Regions from separate parts of the Priestia sp. 53B2 genome, predicted to be linked through region 2. Evidence: riboswitches for the same ligand, from Rfam matches in the RefSeq annotation. Region 2 holds a riboswitch; each other region holds the start of a gene.
The links. Region 2 has a riboswitch for S-adenosylmethionine ahead of ACN6NE_RS09205 (phosphoadenylyl-sulfate reductase). Riboswitches for the same ligand answer to the same signal wherever they lie in the genome.
Positions count from the first base shown of each region.

Region 1: linked by a shared signal. The riboswitch ahead of ACN6NE_RS22515 (Na+/H+ antiporter NhaC family protein) and the one ahead of ACN6NE_RS09205 (phosphoadenylyl-sulfate reductase) in region 2 are both predicted to bind S-adenosylmethionine.
Region 3: linked by a shared signal. The riboswitch ahead of ACN6NE_RS18035 (trans-sulfuration enzyme family protein) and the one ahead of ACN6NE_RS09205 (phosphoadenylyl-sulfate reductase) in region 2 are both predicted to bind S-adenosylmethionine.

Region 1 covers NZ_JBLZXA010000027.1:385,918-396,964, reverse strand. The annotation lists gene splB (spore photoproduct lyase) at 23-1,051, opposite strand; gene ACN6NE_RS22530 (transcriptional regulator SplA domain-containing protein) at 1,162-1,410, opposite strand; gene ACN6NE_RS22525 (LacI family DNA-binding transcriptional regulator) at 1,496-2,455, opposite strand; gene ACN6NE_RS22520 (hypothetical protein) at 2,580-2,708, shown strand; gene ACN6NE_RS22515 (Na+/H+ antiporter NhaC family protein) at 2,748-4,058, opposite strand; SAM riboswitch class I at 4,144-4,250, opposite strand; gene ACN6NE_RS22510 (ABC transporter permease) at 4,352-5,119, opposite strand; gene ACN6NE_RS22505 (ABC transporter ATP-binding protein) at 5,112-6,023, opposite strand; gene ACN6NE_RS22500 (YtoQ family protein) at 6,194-6,634, shown strand; gene ACN6NE_RS22495 (Ger(x)C family spore germination protein) at 6,771-7,982, opposite strand; gene ACN6NE_RS22490 (spore germination protein) at 7,966-9,093, opposite strand; gene ACN6NE_RS22485 (spore germination protein) at 9,100-10,677, opposite strand.
Region 2 covers NZ_JBLZXA010000009.1:1,591-12,637, forward strand. The annotation lists gene ACN6NE_RS09165 (AMP-binding protein) at 1-892, shown strand, start outside; gene ACN6NE_RS09170 (MgtC/SapB family protein) at 1,012-1,689, shown strand; gene ACN6NE_RS09175 (NAD(P)-binding protein) at 1,716-2,324, opposite strand; gene ACN6NE_RS09180 (sirohydrochlorin chelatase) at 2,305-3,072, opposite strand; gene cobA (uroporphyrinogen-III C-methyltransferase) at 3,086-3,865, opposite strand; gene cysC (adenylyl-sulfate kinase) at 3,957-4,556, opposite strand; gene sat (sulfate adenylyltransferase) at 4,569-5,720, opposite strand; gene ACN6NE_RS09200 (inorganic phosphate transporter) at 5,773-6,852, opposite strand; gene ACN6NE_RS09205 (phosphoadenylyl-sulfate reductase) at 6,872-7,585, opposite strand; SAM riboswitch class I at 7,840-7,942, opposite strand; gene cdaS (sporulation-specific diadenylate cyclase CdaS) at 8,255-8,881, shown strand; gene ACN6NE_RS09215 (VOC family protein) at 8,979-9,362, shown strand; gene ACN6NE_RS09220 (potassium channel family protein) at 9,430-10,218, shown strand; gene ACN6NE_RS09225 (YugN-like family protein) at 10,228-10,632, opposite strand; gene ACN6NE_RS09230 (glucose-6-phosphate isomerase) at 11,014-11,047, opposite strand, start outside.
Region 3 covers NZ_JBLZXA010000020.1:757,778-768,824, reverse strand. The annotation lists gene ACN6NE_RS18050 (SIMPL domain-containing protein) at 1-363, shown strand, start outside; gene ACN6NE_RS18045 (hypothetical protein) at 426-692, shown strand; gene ACN6NE_RS18040 (trans-sulfuration enzyme family protein) at 730-1,911, opposite strand; gene ACN6NE_RS18035 (trans-sulfuration enzyme family protein) at 1,895-3,040, opposite strand; SAM riboswitch class I at 3,112-3,229, opposite strand; gene ACN6NE_RS18030 (hypothetical protein) at 3,397-4,059, opposite strand; gene ACN6NE_RS18025 (spore coat protein) at 4,129-5,109, opposite strand; gene ACN6NE_RS18020 (CotH kinase family protein) at 5,339-6,424, opposite strand; gene ACN6NE_RS18015 (CotG/ExsB N-terminal domain-containing protein) at 6,596-7,048, shown strand; gene ACN6NE_RS18010 (hypothetical protein) at 7,194-7,340, shown strand; gene ACN6NE_RS18005 (YppG family protein) at 7,372-7,785, opposite strand; gene ACN6NE_RS18000 (YppF family protein) at 8,015-8,209, shown strand; gene ACN6NE_RS17995 (hypothetical protein) at 8,335-8,505, shown strand; gene ACN6NE_RS17990 (YppE family protein) at 8,599-8,949, opposite strand; gene ACN6NE_RS17985 (hypothetical protein) at 8,995-9,249, opposite strand; gene ACN6NE_RS17980 (hypothetical protein) at 9,477-9,578, shown strand; gene ACN6NE_RS17975 (DUF2515 family protein) at 9,590-10,585, opposite strand; gene recU (Holliday junction resolvase RecU) at 10,659-11,047, shown strand, end outside.

The DNA.
Region 1 (11,047 bases), on a different contig from region 2:
CTTTTCAATTACTGTAGAATAATTACGTAAAATATTCGATTTTTGCATTCGGAAAATACTGATCAATGTAATATTCTAATGTTTCTCTTAATTCTTGTTCTTCATCTTTTGCGTATACATACTTTCCAATTCCGTAACGCCCCCATTTGTAGCGGCGCTCCTCTTCATTCATCTCAAGCTTTGTTTTCGGATAATTTTTCTCGATTACCCGCTTGGCCGGCTTGGTAAAGCGATGCTGAATCATTTCAAACGTAATATCATCTCTTGACTCCTCAGGTATAGAGGCGTCAAGCTTTTCAAACAACTGACGGTATCCTTCCTGCCATCCTTCATGAATGTAAATAGGCGCTACAATAAAGCCAAGTGGATATCCGGATTTTGCAACTTTATTAGCAGCTTCAATCCGGTAATCAAGAGGAGATGTACCAGGTTCAAAGTTTTTTATAACATAATCTGCATTTATGCTAAAGCGAAAGCGCGTGCGACCATTATGCTTAGCATCCAATAGATGATCCACGTGATGAAATTTAGTCACAAAGCGCAGTTGACCTAGTTCACTTTCCCCAAAATATTCAATCGCGCGCTTTAATGAATGTGTTAAATGGTCAATTCCTACGATATCAGATGTACAAGCCGCTTCAAATCGCGTTATTTGAGGGGCTCTTTCCTGCATATATTGCTCTGCTTGACCTAATATTTCTTCAACATTCACGTACGTGCGAATATATGGTTTACTTCCCATTGTTGTCTGCAAATAACAATAGTGACAGTGCCCCATACACCCTGTTGCAAACGGTATTGCATATTCAGCTGACGGTTTAGATGTATCAAATTTCAATGTTTTACGCACTCCAACTACTAAAGTCGACTTGGCATTGCGATATTTTTGCAAATCATTTTTCCCCGGTATATTACGCACTTGATTATGAGAAGTTGTTTGACGAATCTCAATTCCCATCTTCTCAAATTTTTCTTTTAATTGAACACCAAGCGGGTACTCCATTGCCCCTGGCTCAATATATACTAATTGAGGTACAAAAGGTTTTATCATCATTACACTTCCTTTTTTCTAATACTAATAGCGTTTGAAAAATAAAAAGACTCTATCCTTGGTAATTATTTTTCAAACAAAAAAGACTCTCCGTTTAAGAGAGCCTTCCGTCAGTCATATTGTTCATAATCAAATATCTTATTATACATTTTTTCAGCTTCTTCATACGTTGAATACACGGCATCATCTTCAGCTAACAAATGATAAGACTCATGTAGAAACAGCGCCTTTTCACCTTTGTTTTCAGGATGTTCAACAATTTCAGCTTGATTAATATTCGCAACGTTTGCCGTATGAGGATTTCGGTAAATAACAAATACCTGATCTCCCACTTGATATTCTTTTTTTTCCACGATCATCACCCTTTTCTTCTTTCTTTACTCGTATGATGTCCGCTTTTGCTCATTTTATCCGGTAAAAACACCTCATGGCATCATCAAGAATTCATACGCTTTTACGCTCAATAAACCGAAAAGGGAGCTCAATTTTCTGAGGAGCCTTGCTTCCCACTAATGTAAAAAGCGTTTCTCCCATTTCCTTAAGAGGAAGTTCGATCGTTGTGATTTGTAAATAAGAAGAAAGCGGATGATTATCAAAACCAATGATAGCTAAATCACCAGGAACTGAAATACCCGCTTGTTCGCACTGAGCTTTTATTCCGATAGCTACTTGATCGTTTGTTACTAAAAGCGCCTGAGGCCGATTTTTCATCTGCACTAATTTTTCCACCACTTTTTCACCATCTGTCACGTTCAAACAGCCTTGAAAAACCCATTCTGAATGATAAGGCTGATTTATTCTTTTTATATATTCTTTGTATGCTTGTTGCCGCTGCAAGCTATTTGTACCCGTCATTCTTCCAATACAGTAGCCAATATCCGTATATCCTTTTTCTTTTAAATACAGGAGCGCCTGCTTAAAAGCTGCATAATGATCAACGTATACGGAGCGAATAGAACGATTCTGTACGTTTTCGCACACGGCTATCGGCCCGTACTGCTGATAATATTCAATCGTGCTCCAGCTGCTTGCTCTAGAACAAATAATCACTCCATCAACTTGCTTTGTTTTTAGCATATGAAGCGCTTCTTCTTCTTTTTTTACATCATAGTTCGTCTGACAAATAACAAGCTGATACTGCTTTTCTAAAGCTTGAGATGCCACTCCTTCTAAAAGCAGGCTGAAATACGGATGATTAATAAAAGGCAAGACGACGGCAATCATATTTGTTTTCCCTTTTGATAAATGAACGGCATTAATGTTTTGTTCATAATTAAGTTCGTGAATAACCTGCTCTACCAGCCGGCGTTTTTCTTCTTTTACATACGGATGCTGATTTAGCACCCGGGATACAGTCGAAACAGATACACCAGCTTTTTTTGCGATATCTCGGATATTTGTCATGTTTTCACCTTTTTCTCTTGCGCTGAAACGCGTTTCATACTTTATTCTCATTATAAAGTGAAACAGCAATAAGCTAAACCCGTTACCATCGTGTTTTTATTCATTTACTTAAGGAGGTCATTTCATGGGTATTTTATTATTCATTTTATTATGCGGAATTGAAATTGGAGGAGCGGCTTATGCACTTAAACAAAATGAGACGCTTTGGAAGGAGTTAGATGAAGAAAAGCCGAATGATTTTTTCAAACAGTAAAAAACCCTTAAAAAGAACATTCTTTTTAAGGGTTTGATATTACGCAGCTTCTTTAGATGATTTTGACTTTTTATTTAAACGAGGAAATCCAATTACAATCGCAATGATCCCGCAAACCGCTGTTAACATTGGATAGAATGTAAATGGAATAATCTCAATCGGTGAAACTTTAGCAAATCCTGCTGCGAGAAGCATTTGTGCGCCGTAAGGGATAAGCCCTTGAACGCTGCATGAAAACAAGTCAAGCAGACTGGCTGATTTCCGATTATCAATTGAATACTTATCAGAGATTTCTTTTGCTAACGGACCTGCCGTAATAATTGAAATCGTGTTATTAGCCGTGGCCAAATTTGTTAAACTTACCAATCCGGCGATGCTGAATTCTCCACCTTTTTTTGTTTGAATACGTCGTGTTAATAAATTCAATAAGAACTGAATACCGCCGTTATAGCGAATAAGCTCAACCATTCCACCAATTAATAGAGATAAAATAATTAACTCCGACATTCCGCCAATACCTTCTGTCACAGTTTTGGCAAGAGAAGAAAGCGTGTAGCTTCCATCAGCCAATCCGATTACGCCGGCTAATACAATTCCTCCAGTTAAAATGCTTAATACGTTTGCACCAAATATGGCAGCCACTAGTACGCCGATATATGGCAAGATTTTAAACCAGCTGAAATCTTTGATTTCTACTGAAGACGTGTTGCCGATCGTCATGACAAGCAATAGAATCACCGTAACAATCGCTGCAGGAAGGACAATAAAAAAGTTTACTTTTAATTTATCTGACATATTTGTTTTTTGCGTACGAACTGCTGCAATGGTCGTATCAGAGATTATAGATAAATTATCTCCAAACATTGCACCACCAATAACGGCAGCAATTGCTAACGTAATGGATACATGCGCTTGCTCACTGATTCCTACAGCGATAGGCCCTAGCGCAGCGATTGTTCCCATTGACGTTCCCATCGAAATTGAAATGAATGCGCCAATAACGAAGATTCCGACTACCACTAAGCTTTGCGGAAGCACAGACAGCGCTAAGTTTACCGTTGAATCAACAGCTCCCATACCTTTAGCGACTTCTGAAAAAGCACCTGCTAAAATAAAAATAAGCACCATAATAATGATATCAGGATGCCCTGCTCCTTTAGCAAAACGTTCCACTTTTACATTAAGTGAATCTTTGCGATTCATAGCCAGCGCCACAATGGCTGCAATGATAATGGCTACTAAGACAGGCAGCTTATAAAAATCTCCCGTTATAATTCCTGATCCGACAAACAGGACTAAAAAGACGCCCAGCGGTAACAGCGCCCAGCCGTTTCCTTTTTGTTGTTCCATTCTTAACACCTCTTGTTTACGTAATAAAAAAAGACCTCTTCTTATTGATAAGAAGAGGTCTCTTATTTGTATCATAAGATTACCCTTCTCATCTTCCAAACGAAACATCGTCTGCTGGATTTGGCACCGCACTGCGTACAGCCAGTTGCCGAGACATCATAGGGCCAGTCCCTCCGTCTCTCTTGATAAGAAGTTTATAGTTGTTTTAAAAATAGTCTTTCACTACTGTAATCTCTTTTTATTTAATTGTCAAATGCTATTTTAGAAAAATATATAGTGCGAAAATTCTCACATCAATTAGCTACGTCTCGTTTCAAAAACGCTGCCCATGCCACGCCTATAAAGAAGACAAAATGCGCGACTAAGATGAAGATTGAAAATGGAATCGTCATGCCGTCAAACATCGTCTTCATTCCCTCCATATACTGCACAAAGTTCGTGTTGGCAAATAATAAAAATTTCCCCCACCATAAACCTAGCTCTGATACTAGTCCTGTTACAGCTTTCGCGCCGATACTTACGACAATAGCCAGACTGGAAGCAAGCGCGCTGTTTCTAAATAAAGACGACAGCATGAATGCGAACGTCATCATCATAAAAGTTTCCATATACGCACTGTCATACGTAAGCGTAATGTTTTTAAGCAGCTGCGCATCTCCTTCTAGACTGGTAAATCCAAAGAACAATGCTCCCCATACAAACGAAAAAAGCAAATAGCTCAGTAAGTAATACAAGCTAATTAAAATGAGCGTTATGTACTTGGACGTTAAAATCGTTGAACGTCTAGCCGGGCGAATTAACAGAAGTTTAATGGTACCTGCTTCAAACTCTTTTGCAACCATTGACCCTCCAACAGCAAGAGCAAAAAATTGAACAAGAATCAGCATACCTGAACTAAATGACAGAAAGTTCAAAATGTTGTCTTCTGTTCCTGCACTGTTTGCTACTTTTTTCATTAATAGAGCCATACAAAGAGTTAAAATACCGATTGTAATAAACGTGACTTTTGTACTTCTTTTGTGAAACCATTTCATATGTTCATTTTGAATTAGCTTAAGCATGGTGCTCTCCTTCCGTAACGGACATAAACGAATCTTCAAGCGTCTCATACACAGGGGTAATTCGGTAGACTAAAATATCGCTGTCCACTAATTTTCTATTTACAGCTGGAATTTGTTCTTTTACAATCGCCACGTCGATAATATGTGATCTCATCGTTACTTCAAATTCTTGTGATAAAAGATCCGCTGCTTTTTGCGCGTCAGATACCTCAAATTCTACGTACATTCCTTGGTCTTGACGATTTGGAGATAGATCTTGAATGGTTTTTAACTCACCGTCTTGAATAATGCCAACGCGGTCACATAATGCTTCTACCTCTTTTAATAAGTGGCTCGCGATTAAGATTGAAATTCCTTCTTCTGTACAAAGCGTTTGTAAATATATACGAAATTCTCTCATTCCCGCTGGGTCTAGACCATTTGTTGGTTCGTCTAGTAAAAGCAATGCAGGCTTATGTAAAATAGCTTGAGCTACTCCTAAACGCTGTCTCATCCCAAGAGAATACGTCTTCACTTTTGCATGAATGCTGTTTTCAAGCTTTACTAAAGCAATCACTTCATCCAAGCGTTCTGATGTGATCCCTTCATGCATATTCGCAAAATGTTTTAAATTTTGATAGCCCGTCAGATAATCATAAAACTCAGGATTTTCAATAATCGCTCCAATTGATTTCATAGCTGATGTAAACTGTTCTTTTAAAGGAAACCCATTGACGGTAATCGTTCCCTTTGTTTCTTTAATGAGTCCTACGACGGTACGAATTAGCGTTGTCTTTCCAGAACCATTTGGACCAAGCAATCCGAAAATCTCACCGCGCTCAACCGATAAGGATACATCATGCAAAATGGTTTTCTTCCCAATTACTTTACTGACATGATCTACTTGTAGCACTGTTTCTGTCATCATGTACATCCTTTCTTTAATTAGCAATACGCCTTCTATTGTTTCTCTTTTTTAACTATTTGTCTACTATAACCTTATTTTTGGAAAAGTAGCCCATTCAAATCATTCGTATTATCCGCTTACATTTGATAAAATAAAACAAACTTTAGTTAGAGGAGGACTTCTACATAATGAACTTAACCGTATACCTTGCCGGGCAGATTCACGATAACTGGCGAGACGAAATTAAAAACCAAGCAGAACAATTAAACCTTCCCCTTACCTTTGTCGGTCCCATGACAGACCATGACCGCTCCGACAACATTGGAGAAGAAATTTTAGGAAAACAGCCTAACGCTGTCTTAAAAGATGAAGCTGCTTCTCAAATTAATAATTTACGCACGCAGGTGCTCCTTAAAAAATCTGATGTGGTTATTGCTTTATTTGGCGAAAAATACAAGCAGTGGAACAGCGCAATGGATGCGGCAACAGCCATTGCATTAGATAAACCGTTAATTTTGGTTCGCCCTGAAAAACTGCACCATCCGCTTAAAGAACTGTCAAACAAAGCCCAAGTTGTAGTCGAAACGCCAGAACAGGCTCTTCAAGCATTAGCTTATATTTTTGAATAATAAATAAGAGCTGCCACTTTTGGACAGCTCTTATTTATTGTTTATTGAGGGCTCCGTACGAAGCATGTGATGAGTATTTCTTTTGGGAGATTTTTTCACTTTTGACATACAGATAAACAAAGTTATAGTCGGGTGCTTACTTTTTTGACCCGGATGCTCCATAATCTTTAATCGTTAACTTCACATCATAGTTAATTGGCACTTCACTAAATGTTTGATCCCAATTGTCTTTAACCCTCATCCATACTCCGGGCCTCTCAATTCTCAATTGATTTCCGAAACCTGCAACATCAACTTTATATTTTGTTTGCATTTTTTCTAGTACGTTTCTTACCAGATGCTTTACTTTTTTTTCTGAAGTTTTTTGCGCGTTCTGTAAAAATTGATTGTTAAAAGAGCTCCCTGAGGTCATCCAGCTTTCAGATAGCCTTCCCACTGATTCAATGTGTACATCAAAAGAGATATTATTTCCTTTAACATGAGGTTGAATGTGACTTTTCATAGACTCTATTTCATATACAATCAGCTGACCGGTCTTTTTATCAAAGCTTTTTACTAGGCCGCCTTTTCCTTTGCCTGTAATCCAAGCCAACCCATCTAGTTCTTCTTCATTTAAAAAACCAATCATTTTGCTTGTTTTCCCTTTAATTATACCAGCACCCGCAAATTTGATTTCTCCATTTGCTGATAATACATTTTGCAGCAGAAAACTAGACCCAGTTTGAATCTTGCTTGCTAATTTAATAAGCGGCATGGGCGGTAAAATTCGCGTTGTTCGATAAGTATTGTCTATCATTCCATACAGGTGAAAAGCCGGGATCTCTCCTGCTGTTTTTGATTCTAACGTGTCCCTAGCTCTTCCTTTGCTAATAAACACAAGGCAACTAGGTCTAAAATCATTGTCCCGAAGAGTTTGGTCCACTAATTGCTCTAAACTATACGCTCGTGCAAGAGCCTCACTGATAACCATTACTTTCATATGGGGACTAGTTAAAGGAGTGTCACTTCTTAAAGATAATTCACGAAGCATTTGAAAAGGAGAATCTCCTGTTTCCGAGATATTTACGTAAGATTTCTGCTGCGGTCCTCCTTGTTTAGTGGTTGAACTTGCAACTTGAGGAGTGATAAGTTGATAAGTTGACGTAATCAGGTTTTTTTTAGTATACCCTTCTCCTTGTTCATCAAATTCTTTTTCAGCTATGGACTCCTTACCTTTATCGTAGGCCACACCCACTCCAAAACTTTGCTCTTCAATTTCATGACTGCTCCAGCAGCCTGCCAGAGGAAAGAGCAAAAAAACAGAAAACAAAACCAATAGGAACTGGAAATGGTTAAAGGTTTGTTTCATACTTTACTCCCTTTACTTTTGAAATAATGAGAAGAAGCAGCGGCAAAAACCCAAATAAAACTAAGGCAATATTGCCAATCACATCTCCCAGTTTAAATACATCATTAATATTTTTAGGAATCATGGAAATAAAATATATAACCGGAAGCAAACCATACATAAATGGATGAATGTTTTTTTGGAAAAGCTGAGACAGTCCTAATGAAGCGGCGTAATGATTAATAGTAAAAGAAGCAAACATCTGCATGATCCATACAACTAACAGCAAGGAATCAAATCGTTCAAAAATCAAGCCTGTCAGCTCAAAACTCCTTATTAAATCAAGCGTTGGCCATGTTCTTATTACTACTCCATCAATCGATAACGCTCCGATAACCATTACAACAGTAATCACATAAATAAATATAGGAATAGTAATTCCAACTAGCACAGCTTTTCCTGCTTTGTGTGGTTCTTTCATAAAAGCTAAAATGATTAACATGATTTCAGGGCCCGTGAATGCAAGAGCAGTTGTTTTTACCCCTTTTAGTACAGGAAGGACTCCTGATCCAAGTACGGGGCGCAGATTATCTATTTCAAATATTTTCATACTCATAAAAGCTACCAGTAAAAAAAGAATAACGGTAATAGGGAATATAATTTCAAACAGTCGAGCGATCGGATTAATGCCTCCTCTAATTAAATAGAGGCTTATCCACATAAATGGCATAATAATAGCCCACGTCGGCGTTCCTTCCAGTAAGAGATATCCGGTTACTTCTGCCAATGAACGGGCGTGAAAACCACCAAGCAGTAAAAAATAACCTATCATAAGTAAGCTAATTAACTTACTCAACCATTTCCCTGTAATTTCTTTACTGTATTGATAAAACGTCTTTCCAGGGAATTTCCGGCTTAATTTCACCATGATTATTGCTGCTATCATGGTGACTATTCCTCCTAGAATAACAGTTAGCCATACATCTGGTGTTTTCACTTGTTCCGCAGCTGTTCGAGGCAACGTCAGAATACCGGTTCCAAGTATAAAATTGATGACAATAATAGCTGTTTGGGGCGTCGTAATACGATCGTTTGAATTTATCATTACCACTGATTCACTTCCTTTTATCATAAGCTGCTATCCTTTTCGTAGAGAATCTTTGGTATGCATCATCTTTGGACGTCTTTTCATCATCATAAGAGGCATACGGACCATCAAATCCTTCCATTCGCTTAACCGATAGGGTACCGCTGGACTCATATAAGATACGCCAAAGCTTTTTAGTTTCACTAAATGACTGGTCATAAAAAGGAAAAATAAAACGACTCCATATAACCCGAGTATGGCAGCACATAGCATAGCTATGAAGCGAAGAATACGCAGTGAGATCCCGACGCTATATTGCGGAATAGCAAATGATGAAATTGCAGTTAACGCCACAATAATCACTAAAATAGGGCTAACAATCCCTGCCTGCACAGCAGCTTCTCCAATAATTAATCCACCGACAATTCCCATTGCTGGACCAATTGGTTTTGGTAACCTGAGTCCAGCTTCTCTCAAGATTTCGATAGCTATTTCCATGAATAAGGCTTCTATAAGGGCTGGAAATGGCACTCCGGACTTTGTTCCTATAATGGAAATAGCGAGCTTAGTCGGAATCATCCCTGGATGAAACGAAATAAAAGCAATATACAAAGCCGGTGTAAAAAGCGAAAGAACTACTGCGATATAACGAAGAAAACGAATAAATGTACCGGGAATCCACCTTTCATAATAATCTTCCGGCGACTGTAGCATCATGCTAAACGTAACAGGGGCAATCAAAGCAAAAGGCGTCCCGTCTAATAAAATGGCTACTCTCCCTTCCATCAAAGCAGCAATTACACGATCCGGACGCTCCGTATTCTGCACCTGAGGAAAGGGACTAAGGTAATTATCTTCAATGAGTTGTTCAACATATCCTGACTCCGGTACATTATCAAGATTAATTTTTTTAATTCGTTTTTCTACTTCTTGAACTAGCTCTGGATCAACAATCTCCTTTATGTAAGCAACAACTAAGTCTTTTTTGGAACGCTTTCCTACTTGAAATTTCACCAGCGACAAATTTTCAATATCTCCGCTTCCTCTTAATAAAGAAGTATTATCACTTAAAGATTCAGTGAAGCCTACTCTTGGCCCTCTCACCAATGCTTCTGATACGGGCTCTTCAATCGTTCTTGTTTTTACTTTGCTTGTACCAAGAATTAAGGCAAGTGATAACCCGTCAATTAAAAGAGCCGTAGATCCTGTTAAGACTTTTGATGTTACTTCTTTAATGGAATAGACCTCTTCTACATCACTAATTGATAATACTTGGCTTTTAATACACTGTTTTGAAAGGCTTCCCTTTACGTAAAGCTGATCCTGTTGGTATTCTTTTGAAAAATCAGCCATCAATGATGACAAAATATGCTTTTCAATAAGATCTTTATCTGAGAGCCCCTCTACAAAAATAATAGCTGCCTGAATGCCAGTGCGTCCTATAATAAACTCCCGAAAATGAACGTCGGAGTTATGACCAATTTCATTTTTAACTACTTTTAGAGTTAAAGCTAAATGATCCGTAACATGATTAGATGAATCTTGAGGTGTAAATTCCTGTTTGTTTTCCTTCTCATTCGCATGTTTTCCTATTTTTTTTACTGTTGATCTCCATTTTTTCACTTTCATCACTCTTCCTCTGAATTACGAATCCCGCTTAATAATTTGTAGATTATATACGGGATTAAAAAAACCATAACTGCTTGTATAAAAACTGGCCCTTCTGGAAGATAGGAAACAACTAATTCCCACATGATAATCACCCTATTTATGTCTATAACAAAGCAATTTTAGAAATAAGCATCCGTAAAATATTATTGTTTACTTCATAGAAATTCTTTTATTTACCAGGTAGTATTATTCTTCTTTTTGTTTCTTATACAAAGGAATACAACATCCATCTTAAAAATGAAAAAGAGCTGATTACTGAATGCTTAGACATGCTGGTTTGCTGCTCAATGTTTTGGTGAATGCTAGAATAATTAAGTTTTACCGCTCA
Region 2 (11,047 bases):
GCTGGGTGTTCTAGCATGCGTATCTGTAGGTGCTACTATGCTACCGATTATTGAATTTCAACCTGCCTCTGTTTTACGCACCGTAGAGAACGAAAAATGTACAGCTCTTCACGGTGTACCAACTATGTTTATTGCGGAATTAAATGCACTTGAGTTTAATCAATATGATTTATCTACTCTTCGCACAGGAATCATGGCTGGTTCTAATTGTCCAGCAGAAGTAATGAAACGAGTCATACATGACATGGGCATCAATGAAATTACGATCGCCTATGGTCAAACCGAAACATCTCCTGTAATCACCCAAACAACCCCAACTGATTCTATCGAGCGGCGAGTACAAACGGTTGGCAAAGTTCATAATCATGTACAGATTCAAATTATTAATCCAGTTACAGGTAAACCAGCTTCTTTCGGAGAACAAGGAGAACTTTGTGCAAAAGGATATTTAACAATGAAAGGGTATTATAAAATGCCGGAAGAAACAAAAAAAACAATTGTAGAAGGTTGGCTACATACAGGAGATTTAGCTACCATCGATAAGGATGGCTATGTAAAAATTACAGGACGTCTAAAAGATATGATTATTAGAGGCGGAGAAAACATTTACCCAAGAGAGATTGAAGAGTTTTTATATAGAATACCCGAGGTAGAAGATGTGCAAATTGTCGGTATTCCTGATCCAAAGTATGGAGAACGAGTTGCTGCATGCATTAAACTCAAGCAACATTCTTTTCTTACCGCTCAAGAAATCAAAGACTTTTGCAAAGGTAAGCTTGCTCATTTCAAAATTCCGGAACATATTTATTTTATAGACGACTTTCCCATGACGGCATCCGGCAAGATTCAAAAATATAAATTAAAAGAAAAGATCGTAGCGCTTTATAAATAATCAGATTTTTTTGAATTTCACCTGTCATTATGAAGAAAAGTTTACTATACTGATACATATCTGTTTTTCTTCTTTCATACAGATATAAACAACAATGTTTATTGAAATAGGTGAAAATAATGGAAAATGAAATGTTGCTCAAATTAGGTATTTCCGCTGTACTTGGTCTTATTATTGGAATTGAAAGGGAACTAAAACGAAAGCCTGTTGGTTTAAAAACATCTCTCGTAATTTCCATTATTAGCTGTTTACTCACGATTGTTTCGATTGAGTCTTCTCAAATCTTTAATAAAGGTGATCACATCACAATGGACCCGCTTCGTCTGGCCGCTCAAATTGTTTCTGGAATTGGTTTTTTAGGGGCGGGTGTCATTTTACGAAAAGAAAATGACAGCATCTCAGGGCTTACAACAGCGGCTATTATCTGGGGAGCAGCAGGTATAGGAATTGCTGTAGGTGCAGGGTTTTATCCTGAAGCTATTACCGGAGTTGTACTGCTCATCATCAGCGTTGAACTTCTTCCCTTCCTTATTACTATTTTAGGGCCTAGGCAACTGCGCGAGAAAGAGCTTATTCTTCAACTCAAGCTGGCGGATAAGCACAATATCTTTGATACAACTAACAGCATTAGAGAAAAGAATATTACAATTAAAAATATTCGAATCAAAGATTTAGACACCAATGAATTGTATATACGAATGAAAGTGTCAGTTAATAACCAGCGCCCTACTACAGAAGTGTATTACGAAATTCAAAAAATCAGCGGTATTCGAAGCATTGAAGTTGAAAATGTATAAATAAAAAACGGCCAATTGGCCGTTTTTTATTTATATTTTTCAATCTGTTGTAAAAATTCTCGCTGTTTTACTAGAGACAGCCGGTATTGATCATCGATAATTTCTGTTAATAACTCATGTTTACGGCTCTTTGACACATTCAATCTGTGGATAAGAACTCTGCATTCATACAAAAACTGTGTATACTGTGTGTAACTCTCATCATAATTTGAGGATAAGTCTTCTTTGATTCGTTTTGTCAACAAAGGACTAGCGCCATCTGTGGATATTGCTAGCGATAATCTCCCTCTAGAAAACTGTGCAGGAATTTGAATATTTCCATCGGAAAAACTGCTGGCCATATTAACCAACTGATCATTTTTAATATGCTGCTTAACAAACTTATTCACAGCTTGATCATTTGTAGCCACAACAATTAAAAAGACATTAAGTAAGTCTTCTTCTCCTACTTTTTTTCTTTTTACACGCAGCTGATCTTTAGCTTCCCATTCATTTATTTCAGCTGAAACAGTTGGAGCAACCACTGTAATGGCTGCTCCTTCTTGTAAAAAACCTTTAATTCTACGAGTTGCGATTGTTCCGCCCCCAACTACTAAGACTGAACGACCCTTTAAATCAAGCATAACGGTATACATCGTATTGATTTCCTTTGCTCGATAATAACGTTTTTACTTGGTGACTTAAAATGTGTGCAAGTCCATCATGATAACCTAGGTAGTTGGCTAAGATAAACTGCTGGGCATCTGTTGATAGCTGCTCCAATTCTTCCTTAATTTCGTTCATTAAAATACCGGTAAACAAAAGGTACGGAAGAACGAATACTTGCTTATACGAAGTTCGTTTAGCAAGGTGCAGGCCTTCTTTTAAATTAGGAGAAGCTGCAGCTAAATAGCATGTGCTCACTTCTTTAAAAGCACCTTTACCTTTTAGCAGTTGAGCTATTTCGTTAAAATCTTTTTTCACAGCAGGATCACTGCTTCCTCTGCCGACCAACAATACCATCGAATCTTCATGCTTATCCACATTGGTTTCATTGATTCTCTCTACCAAGATATCAACAATTCGTTCGTCTACGCCGAACGGTTCTCCATACAGCACTTCTACCTGGGGATAACGTTCATATACTTTGTGTATTTCTTCGGGTATATCATGCTTTGCATGCGCAGCTGTTAATAACAGAAGAGGCACAATTGCAATACGAGTAGCACCTTGTTCAATACATACTTCAAATCCTTGTTCAATAGTGGGGGAAGCTAGTTCTAGGAAACAAACTTCTTGAATCGGTACATCTAGATTTTTTTTACATCTTTCAATAAAAGCAACTGCCTGGTCAGCGCCTTCTTTTACGCGGCTGCCATGGCAAACATATAAAACTGCATCCATATAATCAACCTCTTTAGTAAGCTTCTTGTGCATACGAATAGTAATGCTGTCCAGTCTTCTCAAACCAATTTAATCGGTCATGAAAATTCACAACTTCACCAACGATAATCATACTTGGATTTTCAATTTGTTCTTCTTTAACAATATCAACAATTGTACCAAGAGTTCCAGTTACAGTGCGCTGGTCCGCACATGTTCCCCAGTGAATCAATGCAATTGGCGTAGCTGAAGTTTTTCCATGTTTCATTAACTGTTGGCAAATGTACGGTAAGTTCCGCACTCCCATATAAATCGCAAGAGTATCTACACCTTTGGCTAGGCTATCCCATTTGATTGCATCATGCTCGCTATCTTTACGATGGCCTGCTACAAAAGCAAAGCTTGCGCTGTATTCCCGGTGAGTGACAGGGATTCCTGCATAAGCAGCGGCTGCGATGCCTGATGTAATTCCTGGAACAATTTCAAATGAAATGCCCTGCTGCACGAGAGCTTCTGCTTCTTCCCCTCCGCGTCCAAAAACAAATGGATCTCCGCCTTTTAATCGTGTTACAATTTTTCCTTTTTTAGCAAATTTCACTAAAAAGTTGTTAATTGTTTCTTGCTTGAGGGTATGGTAGTTCGGAAGCTTTCCACAGTAAATGATATCTGCATCACTTTTAGCATACTCCAGCAGGTCCTTATTCACTAAACGATCATATAAGATAACATCTGCTTGCTGAATTGCTTTCAACCCTTTTAATGTAATTAAATCTGGATCTCCCGGTCCTGCACCGACTAGATATACTTTCCCCATGAATGCCTTTCACCCTTCCATCATTTCCACGTCTCCGCAGCGCTCCCACATTTTAATTTGAATTAGAACAGCGGACAAAGTCCGCTGTCATTTAGATAAATTTTCGGTTAGCTAAATATTCAATAACAGTTTGTACACATTCTTCTACAGACTGTGTGCTTGTATTAATTGTTAATTCAGCATTAGCCGGTGACTCATACGGAGAATCAATTCCTGTAAAATCACGAATTTCTCCGCTTCTTGCTTTTTTGTAAAGGCCTTTTGGATCTCTTTTTTCACATTCTTCTAACGGACACTCCACGTATACTTCCAAAAATTCATTCCCCTCTAAGATCTCACGCACTTGAGCGCGGTCCTCTTGGAATGGAGAGATAAATGCTGTTAGTACCACTTGACCGCTGTCTACAAATAGCTTAGAAACCTCACCGATACGGCGAATATTTTCTGTACGATCTTCAGCAGAAAACCCTAGATTCTTATTTAAGCCGAAACGAACATTGTCACCATCTAATACATAGTTGCGAATATTTTTATCAAAAAGCGCTTTTGCCACTGCGTTTGCTACGGTAGATTTACCTGAACCCGAAAGACCTGTAAACCATAATACAAAACTGTGATGATTATTTTGCTCGCGTCTTTCCTCTTTTGTAATTCCAGCATCATGCCACGTAATGTTTGTTGATTTGCTCACTTCAACCGCTCCTTATTTTGAAGATAATTTTTGTTTTGCTAATCCTTTAATTAACACTTCAATTACTTCTTTACGGCTGAATGTGCTTGGTGGCACTTCTCCGTTACGAAGCATTTCACGTACCTTTGTTCCAGATAGAATCATATGATCTTCCTTGCTGTGAGGGCATGTTTTCGTTGATGCCATCGCTTCACACTTCTTGCAATAGAAGCTGTGTTCAAAGAATAAAGGTGTAATTCCTAATTCATCTGCTGTAAAGTTACTGAAGATTTTTTGTGCGTCATATGTTCCATAGTAGTCACCAACACCAGCGTGGTCACGGCCTACAATGAAATGTGTGCATCCAAAGTTTTTTCGAACCATTGCATGGAAAATAGCTTCTCTAGGTCCAGCATAGCGCATCGCAGCAGGGAAAACTGCTAAAGCTACACGATCGCTAGGATAATAGTTCTCTAAAAGCACTTCATAACTTTCCATACGGATATCTGCTGGGATATCATCTGACTTTGTTTCTCCTACAAGTGGATTTAAAAACAGGCCGTCTACAATTTCTAATGCCGTTTTTTGAATATATTCGTGCGCACGGTGAACAGGGTTACGAGTTTGGAATCCAACAACCGTTTTCCAACCGCGTTCTTCAAATACTGCTCTTGTTTCAGTTGGATCTAGATAATATTTTTCAAAACGCGTTTTAGGTGTACGTTCTACAAGTACGATTGGACCTGCTACATATACATTTGGGCGTTCCATCATTTTTTTCACGCCAGGATGGGCAAGTTCTGCTGTGCGGTACACATTTTCCGCTTCTTTTTCTTTATTTGGCGTATATACTTCAGAAACTTCTAAAACACCGTACGTTACGCCGTTTTGAACAAGCTTTACTTTGTCGCCAATGTTTAATTCTTTAGCTTGCTCTTCTGTTACAGGAAGAGTGATAGGAATACTCCATACTGTTCCATCTGCTAAACGCATATTTTCAACAACTGATTGATAATCTTTTTCTCCTAAAAATCCTGTAATTGGGCTGTAGGCACCAATTCCAATTAGTTCTAAATCACTTAGAGCCATGTTATCTACTTCGATTTCTTTTGTTAGTGAAGTGTAGTCATATGTTGGTTGATATAAATTAATTAATTCTCCACCGTGTGCTTGAATTGTTGTCATTTTGTAAAATCCTCCTTAAATAATTAACACAATATAATAAAAAGCACTTGAATCACGCAGTCATTTTTTCTTTTTCCGACTGCAAGCTTGCTCTTTTTCTTCTAGTCGTTCTAGCTAAGCTTAGAACACCTGCTGTGGCAATGCAGCCGCTAGCTAGCACCACAAATGAATATAAGTCGCTTTCAAGTACTAGTTTCACAAGAACATATGAGATTACGAGTGAAAATACAGGGGATACCACCCAAACCTTTAACATTTGAATGACCACTTCGCGCTGTTCTTTCGTAAATCCCGTTTTCGCTGCTCCTATTCCAATAATAGAAGACGTCGTGACCTGTGTAAGCGGTACTGGCAAACCAAAAAGTGAAGCTGCTGTAACAAGAGAAGCACCAGTACCCGAGATAATGCACCCTTCTCCTACAGAATAGCGAGTAATTTTTTTCCCGTTTGTTTCAATAACTCGGCCTCCTAGTAAAAGAGCTCCGAGCGCCACAGCCAATCCTCCTGATATGACACCCGTTGTGGCATCCATTAATCCAGCTCCTACTAGAGGACCGACAGCATTTGCCACGTTATTCATTCCAGCTGAGAAGGCTTCAAAGAATCCCGTGGCTATAACTAAAATCGTTAAAACTCTTTTCCACTTTCCCTCTGCTTCTTTTTTATGCGCTCTGCGTTTTATCACTTTTCCAATAAAAAAAGCAATGACAAATGAAACCAGCGGAACAATAATCCAAAAAGACATGACAACTAAAAGTTTTTCCACATACAGAGATTGATAAGCTACTCCTACTCCAACAACTGAACCAACCGTTACTTCACTTGTTGATAGAGGGATACCAATTAAATTCGCGAAAAAGAGTGACAGCGTTGCAGCAGCCAGAATGATAATAACTAATTCTACTGACAGCAATTTTTCAGGTATGATACCTGAACTGATGGTTTTCACCACCTCGCCGCCTCCGATAATGGCTCCGAGCACAATACCTACAGCACAGATGAACAGGGCTACTCTTCGCTTTTTAATCGCACCGGAGCCGTATGAAACGCCCATAGCTGCTGCTGCACCGCTTGCCCCAATATTCATTGCAAAAAAAAGCGCAATGATAAAGGCAACATATAAAAGCATCATTTATTCAGCTCTTTCGTATTTAAGATTCGTGTAATCCGCATTCAACTTTTTGTGTACCTGCCCATCTTCCTGAACGTAAATCGTCTACATTGTAGGCAGGTGCGGTACAGGGCTCACAGCCGATACTTGGGTAGCCTTGATCATGAAGTTTGTTATATGGTAAATCATGCTTATACACATAACGCCAAACTTCTTTCCAAGACCAATGAATTAACGGGCAGACTTTCACTTTCTTGAATTTCTCATCTTTATTAAAATAATTCGTGTTGGCACGAGATTCAGACTGCTCGCGTCTCAAACCAGAAATCCACGCATCATAAGGAGCAAGAGATTCCCTTAACGGGATGATTTTTCGAATTTGACAGCATAGGTTAGGCTGACTCTTCCAAAGCTCATCTCCATGTTTCTCAGCTTGTTCTGCAAGCGTTAAATCCGGTTTTTTTATATGAATACGCAAGTCAGGAAAGCGTTCTTTAATTGCATCAATCACTTCATATGTTTCTTTAAAATGAACGCCCGTATCTAAAAAGACGATTTCAGCATCTTTTTTCACTTTTGAAATTAAATCAATTAACACGATCCCTTCGATACCAAAGCTTGATGCATAAATAATTGAATCTCCGTAGGTATCATACGCCCACTGCAATGCTGAAAGGGCTCCTTTTGTTTCATCTTCACTGTCGAACTCTGGAAATATATCACTCCAGTTTTCATACGTATATAGGTCTGCCATTTTCTTCACTCCAATTCTTATTTATCCGCGTTATCCAATAAAAAAAGACGGTTTTACCCACTAGAATTGGATAAAACCGCCTCTAGTGTGTCTAGTCAGCGAAACTATTTAATTCTTACTTTGCTTTGACGTGCTCAAAGATTTGTTTTAAGTCGGGGGTTACAGTCATTGATGTCCCTCCTTAACTTATCGCTTGCGCTATATCAAAATAAAAAGTCTTCCATATTGAAAGACTGGGTAGGCAATAAATTTTCGCCTTATCTTTCAAAATGATACACACTTTGCTGGAATTAGCACCTTGCTAAGCAGGTTGCCGGGGTTCAGCGGGCCAGATCCCTCCACCACTCTTGATAAGCATTTTTTAAAAATTTTAGCATATTTAGAATATTTGTCAACATTAAAAATCATATATCCGATAAGAAAACTATACTTTAAATTCACAGAAATATCTATACTTTTATTTAAAACAACATATGTAAATTTAAACCAAATGTGAACATACCAGTTTATAAAACGCTTTCTTTTTCCCCAACTTTTTATATTCTCTTGTTAAATAAAACACAAAACCTCTCTATAAAATTAATAAGGGATTTATAAGCTGTACGGATAATTCACCCACATTAGCACACATTACAGATAACACTGACTGACAGATAGGAGCTATATAAGATGGAGAGACAACCCTTTCAATTAGACGATACAATTAAAAATAATGTGCGAACATATTTACAGCAGATTTCAACTGAAGCCTCTAATTTAATTAAACATTTAGACACGAGTGATCATTGTATCCTATGTGATTTTGAGGAGATGAGAAGGTTATTTCAAGATGTTCAAGCTACGGCCGCCTCTTATTACTTGCGTCATTACTTATCGCCTTATACATTTGAATATGCTGCTCTGTCCTTAGCTATTCATAACCTTTCTGAGAAACGTCACGGCGCTTTAATTGTCATTGAACGGGAACAAAATGTAGACTCTCTTATTCAAAAAGGAATGCCTATTCAAGCTCCTGTCAGCGCTACGCTAGTTGAGACACTGTTCTATCCAGGGACACCCTTACATGACGGAGCCGTCCTAATTAGAAATAATCAGCTTATTTCAGCTGCTAATGTTTTACCTCTCTCGTCTATTATTTTAACGAACAAAAAATTGGGAACACGTCATCGTGCAGCCATTGGAATGTCGGAAAAATCGGATGCATTAATTTTAGTTGTATCTGAAGAAACAGGCAAAATTTCGTTTGCTCTTGAGGGAAGCCTCTACCCTATTCACTCCAGCAAAAATATGATTTAAGAGCCCTTTCCTGATAAGCAGCCCTATCTTGACTTCTATATCCTTTCTCTTTAATATATTTCATAGTTTTTACATACTATAGATACGGGTGATGCATATGACAATTTTAAAATTTGAACATGTAGGCGTTCAAGTAAAGGATATAGAAGAATCTATTGAGTTCTATACACAAAAAGTGGGATTAGAGCTCATCGAAACACTACCACATACCGATCCGTCTTTGAAGCTAGCTTTTCTAGGTTTAGAAGGCAATGTAATCGTAGAGTTAATTCAAGGGTATAACTCAAGCTTACCTAACGAAGGTAAAGTTCATCATTTTGCGCTGGCAGTAGACGGAATTGAAGAGGAGTTTGAGCGTTTAAAATCAGCAGGCGTTTCATTTGTGGAAGAAAACATTGTAACTTTGCCAAATGGAGCAAGATACTTATTTTTCTACGGTCCAGACAAAGAATGGATTGAATATTACGAAGTAAAAAGATAAAGATATCTTATACCTTCAGTGAAAAATGGTCATACTGTGGCTATGACTAATCACTGGAGGTTTTTTTATGATGGAATGGCTATTATTTCGACTTTTTCGTCGTTCTATTTTAGTGCGCCTTCTTTTTATTATCGGCTGCCTTGTTCTGCTTTTTGGCATGCTGATACATTTACTAGAGCCGCAAACGTTTGGGAATGTGTTTGAAGGAATTTGGTGGGTTATTATTACAATCTCTACTATAGGGTACGGTGATTTTGCTCCGACCACTACGATTGGAAGGTTAGCTGCAATTATTTTAGTCCTGATCGGAACGGGGTTTATTACTACTTATTTTGTCACGCTTTCTAAAATTGCTGTTTCCGCTGAGAGCGCTTATTTGGAAGGGAATTTAAAATTTTATGGAAAAGATCACTTCATCGTTGTTGGGTGGAATGAGCGCGCCAAACTCGTGTTAGAGTCTTATCGCGATGCATTTCATAAAGAAGACATTGTTCTTATCGACGACTCTCTGACTAAAAACCCCATGATTTGTGATCGCGTTCATTTTATTAAAGGAAGTCCCTCTCACTATGAAGTATTAGAACTTGCCAACGCTCGGTACGCAAAAAAAGTGCTGATTACTGCCGATCAGCATAAGACAGAAGAATATGCAGACATGAATACTATTGTTACGTTAGTGGCTCTGCAAGGATTGAACCCTTCTATTTACAGCATCGTTGAACTGTTAACAAAAAAGCATATTCAAAATGCACAAAATTTGGGGGTGAATGAAATGATTAAAACAAACGAGTTGATTAGTCAAGTCATGTACGAGCATATTTTTGTGAAAAAATTAGAGAGTTTAAAAAAAGAATAGTTCCTTCAATTACTGAAGCAGCTCATCTTCTGCCTCTCTAATTAGCTCTTCTCCTAAGCTGATATACTTTTCTGGAAATGAAGCGTCTGCGTCTTGGGGTTCTGCAAACTGATTAAATGAAGCACTCACATTTCCATTGTGAACATCGTCATCTAGACCAATTTGATATTTATGTGAAAGTAAAAATGGCGTGCCAATCTGTACGGTTGTTCCTTTAGAATCCAGTTCTCCATTCGTAGCTGTAAACGGGATACGTAAAAACTGATAGCCGACTTCATCATTCATCTTATAGTCGAATGAACCATTGTCATAATCCCAATTCCCTCCAATGTTATACCCAAGCGGCTTAAGCGTTTTTTCTAATTCGTAAAGCTTGAATAATGTGCCCTCTAATCTTGAAGATAATTCAATCATGTTATCCCTCCTCTGTTTTAACATGTCCTTTTTCCAGCTTTTTATCCTTTATCTCAAAAGCAAAAAAGAGGTTGAGACATAACTAAATGAATCCAACCTAAATGCGAACAAACTGGATAAAGTAGCTCGTATAAATCGCTTGTGACACCGCAGTTGATGTCCGTGCAAGGCTTCGCTTTCCGCGGACGGGCGCTGAGCCTCCTCGTCGCTTGCGCTTTTCCCGCAGGAGTCTTCGCCTTGCCCTCCAATCAACTGCTAGAAGGACCTAAACAGATGAAACTATATTCACCATAACAAAAAAACGAACCATTAATCAAACATGTTGATTAATGGTTCGTTTTTCACTTGGGCTAAAATACTTTTGTACCGCCCTCTTTTTACTTATTTCAAACGCTTTTCTAATTCTGCTTTTTTC
Region 3 (11,047 bases), on a different contig from region 2:
ACAGGATACGAAGTACAGCATTTGTTTAGAGTAAGAGTACAGGATGTAAAACAAGCTGGGGATGTCTATAACGCTACTTTTTCAAGCGGAGCCAACGTAGCGCAAGATCTTCAATTCCACGTTACAAATGATGATAAATATGAACAAGAAGCGATAAGTAAAGCTTTGCTTAACGCTAAAGAAAAGGCCTTTACCATTGCCAACACACTGCAGCTCCCTATTAACCAAATCCCCATTTTAATCGAAGAAGGCCCCGTCTATCAGTCATCTGGCTCCTCGCCTAAGTTATTAGCAGCCTCTCCCCCTATTCAAGCTCAGTCCTTGACTGTATCTGCTTCTGTAAAAGTTACGTACACGTATTAATACTTATGGTAAACTATAGATTATTATAATGAAGAAACTAATCTAAAGGAGCTCTTTGCACAATGACTTCTGAACATTTACTAGCAGCTTATCAAACCCTATGGTTGAACCGTTCGTTCGCTTCTAAACAAGCCATGACAAGTGAAGATCAGCTTCACGAAGCCATTCTGAAAGATTTAAAAGATGAAATGACTCATCCACGCGTCCGGCAAACACCGTATGTAAAATATCATCTTGGCATAAAAAGAATTCTAAACAGCAGTCTTTCCTCTGATGAAAAAGTTGCGCTTACGTCCCTATACACAAACCTTTTAGATAGCTGTATATAACGATAAAAAAGGACTTCCTTGATGGAAGTCCTTTTCTTTATTTAATTAACGCTTTTTCTTCTAAGCTTTGAAAAACAGCCTTAAAGTCTTGCTTTAAATCCTCGAATTCCTCTAACCCTACTGAAAGGCGAAGAAGTGAATCAGTAATTCCTTTTTCTTCACGTACTTCTTTTGGGATACTTGCATGAGACATTGTTGCAGGATGCGTTAGAATGGATTCAACTGCACCTAGACTAACGCCAATTGAAGCCAATTTGACTCCTTGTAAAATATGTCGTGCTACTTTTTCATCCTGTACTTGGAAAGAAATCATAGCTCCGTATCCATTTGCTTGTTCTGAAATCAGTTTGTGGTCTGGATGACTTTTTAAGCCTGGGTAGTATACACGGCTCACTAGAGATTGTTCTTCAAGCCACTTTGCAAACTGCAACGCTGTTTTTAACTGCTGATCTAAACGAACTTTTAATGTCTTAATTCCTCGAAGCAGTAAAAAACAATCCTGTGGTCCTAAGATAGCACCAAAAGCATTTTGTACAAACTTTACTTCTTCTGCTAGCTTTTCATCGCTTACCACAACTAGACCGCCAATGACGTCACTGTGACCGCTGATATATTTTGTAGCACTATGAATTACAATATTTACACCAAGGTCAATCGGCTGCTGTAGATAAGGTGTTAAAAACGTGTTATCCACAATTGTAAGAAGATTGCGCTCCTTCGCCAAACTTGCTACTGCTTTAATATCCGTTACCTGTAAAAATGGATTTGAAGGGCTTTCGATATAAATAGCCTTCGTATCTTTTGTGATAGCTTCTTCTACTTTGTCCACCTTCGTTGTATCAACAAAAGTTGTTTTGATACCAAACTTTGAAAATAACCGTGTTAATACACGATATGTCCCGCCGTACGTATCGTGTGAAACTAAAATTTCATCCCCTGATTCAAAAATAGATAATACCGATGAGATAGCAGCCATACCTGATGAAAAAGCAAAACCAGCGTATCCATTTTCTAGGTGAGCAATGGTGTTTTCTAAAGCCTCACGAGTTGGATTTCCTGAACGAGAATAGTCATAACGGCCGTTGTTCGTCTCATCTTCTTGGTTAAATGTAGATACCTGATAAATAGGTACGTTAACCGCTCCAAAATGACCGTCAATTCCTGTATTTGCATGAATTAAGTTCGTACCAAATCTATGTTTATTATTGTTGGTATGCATCAAATGCCTCCTTCAAATCTTTAATTAAATCATCTGCGTGCTCAATTCCAACTGATAATCGCAGTAAACAATTTGTTACTCCGACACGATTTCGAATTTCCTCCGGAATATCAGCGTGTGTTTGACGAGCTGGGAATGTCATTAAACTTTCCACTCCTCCTAAGCTTTCTGCAAATGTAATAACTTTGACATTTTCTAAAAGTACTGACACGATGTCAGGGTGTGAGACAGCAAAAGAAATCATGCCTCCAAATCCAGTCGCTTGTTTCTTCATGATTTCATAGCCTGGATGTGTTTCAAGGCCAGGGTAATACACTTTTTCTACGAGATCATGAGCAGTAAGCCAATTTGCAATTTTCAGCGCGTTTTCGTTATGCTTTTCCATACGAAGCGCTAGCGTCTTAACACCGCGCAACAATAACCAGCTATCTTGTGGACCTAAGATTGCCCCAGCTGCATTTTGATAAAAACGAATTTTCTCTCCTAAGCTACTACATCGAGCGACTACAAGACCAGCAACTACATCATTATGACCCCCAATGTATTTGCTTGCACTATGTATCACAATATCTGCTCCAAGCTCTAAAGGACGCTGATAATAAGGGGACATGAAGGTATTGTCAACGATAGTAAGCAAATCATGCTGTTTAGCTAACGCAATTGCTTCTGGCAAATCAGTCACGTGCATCATTGGATTCGTAGGTGTTTCAATAAATAAAGCTTTCGTGTTGGGACGAAGCGCATCTTTTACTTGCTCGAGATGGGCTGTGTTGACGTACGAAATAGTAATTCCTTGCTCTGAAAAGATTTCATTTAGTACTCGGTACGTTCCTCCGTATAAATCCTCTGATACAATTAAATGATCTCCGTTTTTAAATAGTGCTAAAACTGCCATTACACCCGCCATTCCTGAAGCGAATGCTACTCCTACTTCTCCTTTTTCTAAAGCAGCAATTGCTTCTTCCAATGCTGTACGAGTAGGGTTTGCCGTACGTGCATAGTCAAATCCTGTACTTTGCCCTAACGCAGGGTGAGCAAATGTTGATGCTTGGTAAATGGGTGTTGTAATAGACCCTGTTGAAGGGTCACGACCTACTCCTGAACGAACTAATAAAGTTTCAATTTTCATCTATTTCTCTCCTTAACTCAAAATAAAAAACACTCTTCACAGATGGAAGAGTGTTCGTTTATACACGATTTCTCTCATCTGTTAGAACAATACTGATGTTCCACAGGAATTAGCACCGTTCAAATGAATGTTTCATTTGATGGTTGCCGGGCATCGCAGGGCCAGTCCCTCCGCCACTCTTGATAAGAGTTCTATATAATTGTTGGTGGTTAACGTTTGTTGTTAATAACTTTAATAAAGATTTTCTTTATTGTCAACATAATTTTCTAAAAAATTCAAATCATCTCATTTGTTTATTCAATATACTTGTCCTGATAAGCACATAAAAAAAAGAGACGAAAGCGAGGTCTCTTTTTCTAAGGCAAGTGCACAGATTTTACGTGAGCTAACTTCCAATACATACTTTCTCCATTTGCCGTAATTAGTTCAACAATATTATTAGAAACTTCTTTAAGTACGCCAATTTTTTCTGATTGATCCCCTAAATCTAATACGACCAGTTGATTTTCATATTTTTTAAGCTGCTCTTCAAAGTTTCTGACAAAAGGTGCAGAGGCAGGTCTTACTGGGAGCTCTTTGTCACTTAAAGAATAAGGGGTTAACTCATTACTGTAAGGGGTAAGCCATTTCAAATGATGCAGAGAAACAAAGACATTTTTATACACTGGAGAATAAAACACAAGATAATCATTCAGCACGCTTGTAATATAGCCATGCAATGACTTCCCTCCCGTTACATAAATTTCAATAAATTTCCCTTTTGCCTGCTGTAAAATATTACGATAAGAAATCCGCTGACTTTCTTCTATTAAGTTCTCTTCTATTTCACGTAAAACCGTATAGTCTTCTTCTGATACTTCCCGCAAACGATGCATGTGTAAAAGAGGAATATACAAATAATCATGTCCATTATACAAAACCATAATATCTAATCCAAGATCAATAAGTCTGCCAACAAATGTCGTTTTACCTGAAATATCTAACTCCACAATTTTATTGATATAATGATTCATACTCATACTGATTCTCCTCCTTTTTCCTATATGATAGAAAAGGTGCTTTATAAGCACCTTTTATGTTCCATTTCATCATGCTTTCCAACGATAATTTTTCGTTTTAATAACTTTCTCGGCCGGTGCTGAAGAGCGTGAACCCGTACGTCCACCCGTGCGACTTCCTGTACGTTCTCCTGTACGTTTTTGTGTAGACTTTGCAGCTTCAGTCTCTCCATTTTCTTCTGTTTCTTCATTATTATTTTGATTGTTATCGTTTTGCTTAAAAGCCCCTTTTGCTCCTACACAAATGGTTTTAACGTGTCTTGGCTGTAAGCGTAATACTTGATTATTCTGCACAAGTGTAAATGTACCATTTCGGCTTTGTACTAACACGCCCTCTACAGCTTCAGGTCCTCCATTATTGATTGATACCCATTTATGAGAAAGGTGGGCAAAAAGATCGTTAAAGCTTTTGGATTTCATATATTCTGGTTCTTGACTCACTAAGAGTTCATTTGCAGATTGATTAGTTTGATCTCCATTGTTGCTTTGATATTCACTCACACTCTTAACGTGTTCAGTATTAATATAGATGACACCGTCGTCTTCTGTGAGTAATACTATATAAGCAGATTCAAATGAACCTAAGACATCAAGAAGCTGACCTGCTTTTTTCTCAGGTCCACCTTGGTTAACCTGCACATATTTAGTTTTCATCAATGATAAAGTTGTAGCAAAAGTTTTTCCTCGATATAATTCTAATTCTGTGCTAATTCCAGTAAACGTTTGTGCCGAATTTGACATAGTATCTTCAGTAATACTTTTTACATGCGCTAAGTGATAATATACAAGTGTATATTCTTGTTGATTATTATTTTGGTTGTTTTGGTTGTTTTGGTTGTTATTTTCACCATTATTGTTATTATTGTTATTGTTGCTTTCCACTGCTAAGATTAAATAATCTGATTGCACGTCAACCAAATAACCTGTTTTAGATTCAGGCCCTCCACGATAAACGGTCACCACTCTTCCTTTTAGGGGTTTGAAGTGAGAAGAATAGCCTTTATCAGGCATTTGTATATTTCGGCTTCGTTTTTGGCTTGATTTTTGGCGTGGATTTTGATTTTGCCCTTGTTCTTGGCCATAGTAATAGTTACTCATTGTTTTTCCTCCTTATTAGTTATCCTTATTGGTCATTCATACTGTATATATACGTATCATGTACAGCTATTGATTTCCTGCATTTGCCTATTATTAGCAAAATCCACTGTTGCCTATAAATTGCCTATAAATCTATCTCTTTTTAAAGAGTCAAAAGGTTATTTTCAATATACGCTGTTCGTTCTTTTATAAAAGACAGCATAAATTCGGGTTCTTTATAAAATTGCTCCAAGTTATCTTTTACGTAAGGATCTTTTAATACGTAAGGAGCAATATACTCATGCAGTTGATAAATGATTGGTTTCATGTATTCTATTGTAAATTGATTATTTAGAACATTGTTCATCTTTTGAATATATCGTTTTTTAATGTTGTTTACCGCCAGTAAGCGAGCTGTAAGCGTATTAAATCCTTGTGCGCGGACATAGTCTCCTTCCATTACTTTTCCATTTACATCTCTTCCCCAAGTTGCATCATAATCCCATGGAATTAGTTCAAAGCGCCCGCTTTCATGATTTAGATAGAGGGCATAGTTATGGACAAAACCGTCGTAATTCTGCATACAAATAATACCGACTAACCAAGATAAGTAGCGGTCGACGTTCAGATACTTCTCAATATTCTGTTCGAATTCCGTATTTGTCCACGTATTAAGATTAAATATAAACTTTTCTAATTTTTCCTCATCCCCTTCTCTCACTGCTTTATCTTCATATCCAGATAACAAAGTTGTTTTCGGCCTTTTATCCAAATCGCTCATCAAAGAAAAATTAGCATCTCCGTCCACTGCATAAAATATGGATCCATCCGCTAAATTTCTTTTTTTCAAAAATAGTTCATCTACCGATTCGAGCTGAAGATATATTCCTTCATTTTTCCCATTAATCTTAAGGGTGACAAACTGAGAATGAGGAGATAAAACGTCCAAAGAGGAGAAAAAATCGAGGGACAATTTGTTGCGCATAAGTGATGGATCTTTGTATTCAGCGTTTAGGTGTATTTCTTTGGCGCGCTGAAATATTTTTGGAGAATAAAATTCAATATAATATGACTTTTTCTTCATCTTCCGAATGTGGGAGCCTCTTAGCAGCAAATCAATATCGTAGCGTTTTTTGTTAAACTTCATCGTTGCCTGAACCGCTTCTTCTGACCAAATATCTCTTTGCATTTCCTTTAAATCTTTTACATTCACAAACAGAGCGTATTGAGGGATTTCTTTTTGCTTCATTATTCGACCACCTTCCTTCAACTATTAAAGTATATGAAGGGTAAATTCTCCATGATACTCCACCGCATCAACTATTTACGCAAACTCCACTTTTGACTCATATCAAGGACAAGCATCAGCGCGTATTCTATTAATGGAAGACCTAGTCCAATTGACAAGGAGGTTTTTGTATTGCATATTACACCTGAAAAAATTAAAGAGGCTGCTGAAGCCCTAGAATGTACAGAACTGAAATCTTTTATGTTTCAAGAGCCAACTGCCGGTCCACTAACAAAGCCGCGTCGCTCTTCTCGTAGCACTGGCCGCTCACGTCGTTCTTCTCACCGCTCTCATCGTTCTACTCGCCGCTCTTGCCGTTCTACTCGCCGCTCTCGCCGTTCTTCTCGCCGTTCTCGCCGTTCTACTCGCCGCTCTCGTCGTTCTTCTCGCCGCTCTCATCGTTCTTCTCGCCGTTCTCGTCGTTCTACTCGCCGCTCTCGCCGTTCTTCTCGCCGTTCTCGCCGTTCTACTCGTCGTTCTACTCGCCGCTCTCATCGTTCTTCTCGCCATTCTCATCGTTCTTCTCGCCGCTCTCGCCGTTCACGTTGTTCTTCTCGCCGCTCTCGTCGTTCACGTCGCTCTTAATTTCTCTAAACACTCAACTTTATTGCAAAAAAACGCCGAAGAACCATGAGTGTCTTCGGCATTTTTTTCCACTTATAGAAGGGGCACATTTGTAAATATACTAAGATGGGATGTTATTCATTTTACATAGAGAAGGAGAGGTTTTATGAAAAAAAGCAAGCATCAAATTTCAACTTCATCAACAACAGATGTCGAAGAAGTCAAACGTTTAAATGCTAAGTCTGGATTAACTTACAATGAAGTATTTACACTTCTTGGAGAAAGCTATTTGAAAAATCAAAAGAAAAAATAATAAGCAGGGACTAGAAAACACCTTCTAGTCCTTATACTTTAAAAATACCGGAAAACCCTTTTACTAGGGATGTTAATTGGTTCATAGCTCCCATCATCTGCCCCGCAGTATTCATCATCTTGTTCATATCGTAATTGCCGTCACTCGATTTAAACTGAGACATTAATGACTGAAATTGAGAAGGCTGAGGCTTTTGTTGCTGAGCTTTAGGGTATGGATTAAAAGGCGGACCTGCATTATTGTACATAGGCTGCTGGTACATTCCGTTCATATAGGGAATTTGCTGAGGACCAAAAGGCATTTGTTGCTGAGCGTACGGATGTTGCGGCATATAAGCTTCCGTCCATGGCTGCTGATGATACTGCGGAAATGGATGTACCTGACTTAAATCAAAACGTTCTGGTTGATGTTGCTCATAATACGGATAATGCTTACTTGTATACATGCAAAATCAATACCTCCTTTTTAATATTACATAATATATAGTATGTATGCAGAAATAAGAGGTGACGTTCGTCTACTTGTACTTTTGGAAAACACATTCAAAAATATGTAGGTTTCTGTCGAAAGTTTAAATTTTTCAAAAAAACGAGATTATTTAAATATATGGTACGATAAGAACAAGTGATACTACGATACGTAGTGGCACAAATGGGGATTAGGAGGGAATTTACATGTATGTGAACGAACTTCAAGAAGCTTTTATTGCGGTGAAACAGTATGAGCCGCAGTCAAGTAATGAATTACTCGATTTTGCTCAGCAGCAGTATTTAAAAGGTTTTTTAACTCCTATGAATTACAAAGCCGCTGTACGTGAACTCGAACAAATTGGAGCTACTAAGCCCGATTTTAGTGCACAAGATGATTAATTTTTTTACTACCACCGAGAAATCGGTGGTTTCTTTGTTTCCTATAAAGTGGACACATACTTCTTTTTTGACTTGTTTATACTATAAAAGCTTTAACGTAGTATTCAATAAAGGAGGTCTATCTCATGAGTCGTGGAAAACATTTTGATCATAAAAAGCAAGGCCAAAGTGCAGCAACTAAAACAAATAACGCCGTTGCTTCTAAACATACTGAAAAAGTTGATTATCATATCGATACAGTCGCTTCACAAGATCACCCAGCTGTTTCTATCCAATCTCAAAAAGATTTTGATTAACTTTTTATTGATAATGATAAAATGCCTAAAGAGTTTTCTCTTTAGGCATACACAGAAAATCCCCACCTTGTAGATCTTAACGGAAGGCCGGGATTAATTATTCAATATCGACTCGAGCACATACTTATTTGAGTGATACATCTTTTTAAATCGCTTTTCTCGCGTCTCGGGATAAAATGACTGTAGTACAACGTTTTGTAAATTTTCTTTTAACGTCTCTACTTGATTAACATGAATATATTTTGGTCGCTCTTTCTTCAGCCATTCCGTTACGAGACTAGCCCATTCATCAAGTTCTTTGAAGAAAATATCTCCATAAGGCTTTACTTCTTCAAAAAATTTCACTTCATAATTTTCTTCCTGTTGAATAGACGCTAATCGTTCTACAGCTACTTCATTATATTGAAACATGATCTCCGTACTTTTTTTCACATCTTCATTCATCGTTATTCGTCACCTCTACGATGACTATTGTAACATAAACAGTCTTTATACTGTATGAAGAACCATTTCTCTTCGGCTTCTATTCCATTCTGTTTCGGAAGGCATGCTTTCATACACAGCTACTTCAATTTCTTGCAGTGATTGGTCAATGCGATGAACTTGTTCCATATATGTTTCTTCACAATGTGTAAATGCTTCATTTATAGATGTAGACATCGTTTTATCCACTAAATCTACTTGATCTAGTAAGCTATCTAATAAAGTCATCATTTCGCTTGTTTTAACCATACTTTGTTTCATCGCCATCCCTCCAAATTTTCCTTTGCATAACGTATTCTCTCTTTTCTTCATTGTCCCTTCACACATGACAAAACTAGTTTCTATTCGTCAAAGAAAGATGTTTTCGACATTTTCATTTATGGTGAATCGAAAGTGAACATATTGAAAACACTAGTATAGACATTTCAGCTAAGCAGATACATTCCGCTGCTGAACGTTTATTACAACATGATAGGAGGTGCCTAGATATGGCCAACAAACAGCAAAAATCACAGCCTAAAAATAAGCCTGAAACAAAAACCTACGGTGATCCTAAAAAGTTAAACGGTCCTAACCAGCCTTCTACTTAAGAACAAAACGGTCACTTGTGACCGTTTTTATTTACATTAAATACTTGCGCTACTTTCATTAATATATACAGCTGCTTTTGCTTTTGAAGATACCACTTTGTAAAATGAACTTTCTTTGGAAAAGACGGCTTTTTCATGAGCTTTTGTTCCTCTTTTTTCGTTAAAAACCACTCTTCTCTCTTCTTTTCATGATGTCTAATAGCCGGATACACCTTTCGAAGAGCAGGTGTACGGCAACTGGTTTCATTCACAAAATACTGCTCATAATCGTATCTCGAACCCGTATGCTTTGTTTTCAAAGAAAATTCATAAAACAAGGGATAATACTTTTCATGAAATAATAAAGCCGCTAATTTCTTCCCCAAATCAATCCGATTATTTACTTTTGTAAAATCATGAACAGAACAACCGTATAATTCCCCTTTTGCAGTAGGAAAAAGGACGGAACTAAAGTGGAATATATCTTGAAAAAAAAACAGCGTACTTTTAAACACTCTATCTTGATAAAAAGGCTGTTCAATAACGGGCTTTTGAATAACATGCTGCTCATTCACAATTAACGCATGAATAAGCTGCAGTTCACAAGGTCTCTGCATAAATTGTCTCCACTTCTCTTCGATAAAAGATGAAACGTTTAAATAGGGAAGTAAATGAACGTAAGAGACATGTTTTTTACGCGAAACAGCATACAATAGTAATTGCGGGAAGGCATCTTTAAAAATAAGCCAATTTGCTCTTTCATACGTCAAAAATAATAAATCCCGCGTTTGCTTTGATAACGCTTTTTTCATGTTTTTCCCTTGCAAATCACACATATTCCATCCTGCGTTTCGTGATACCATACTTGCGAGAAATGCCCACTTTACTTCAGGATATCTATGATAAAAAGTTGCATAAGCCTGGGTTCTTGATATATTATCAATATTCAGCTTGTCTGTGGTTTTTTTAATCGCCGTCAACAGCGCTTGTTCCGACCTATTGAGTGCCATCTCTTCATCTTCTTTCATCTATTTTTATTTGTAGGATTTGGTATAATAGAATTTGTTTGTTTAATAGATTTACACTAAAGGAGTGATGGTTATGATTCGCTATCCTAACGGAAAGGCCTATAAGCCATTGAATACCAGCAGTCCTTCCCCTAAAAAGCTAGAAGCTAGCTATAGCAATCGTGGTATGACGCTGGAGGACGATTTAAACGAAACAAACGAATACTATGTTTCAAAAGGAATAGCCATTGTTCACAAAAAACCAACCCCTGTTCAAATTGTAAAAGTAGACTATCCGAAGAGAAGTGCCGCTGTTATCAAAGAAGCTTATTTTAAACAGGCTTCTACTACAGACTATAATGGAGTCTATAAAGGAAAGCACCTTGACTTTGAAGCAAAAGAAACGAGAAATAAAACCTCATTTCCGCTGCGTAATTTTCATGAACATCAAATTGAACATATGAAGCAAATTGTGAAACAAAA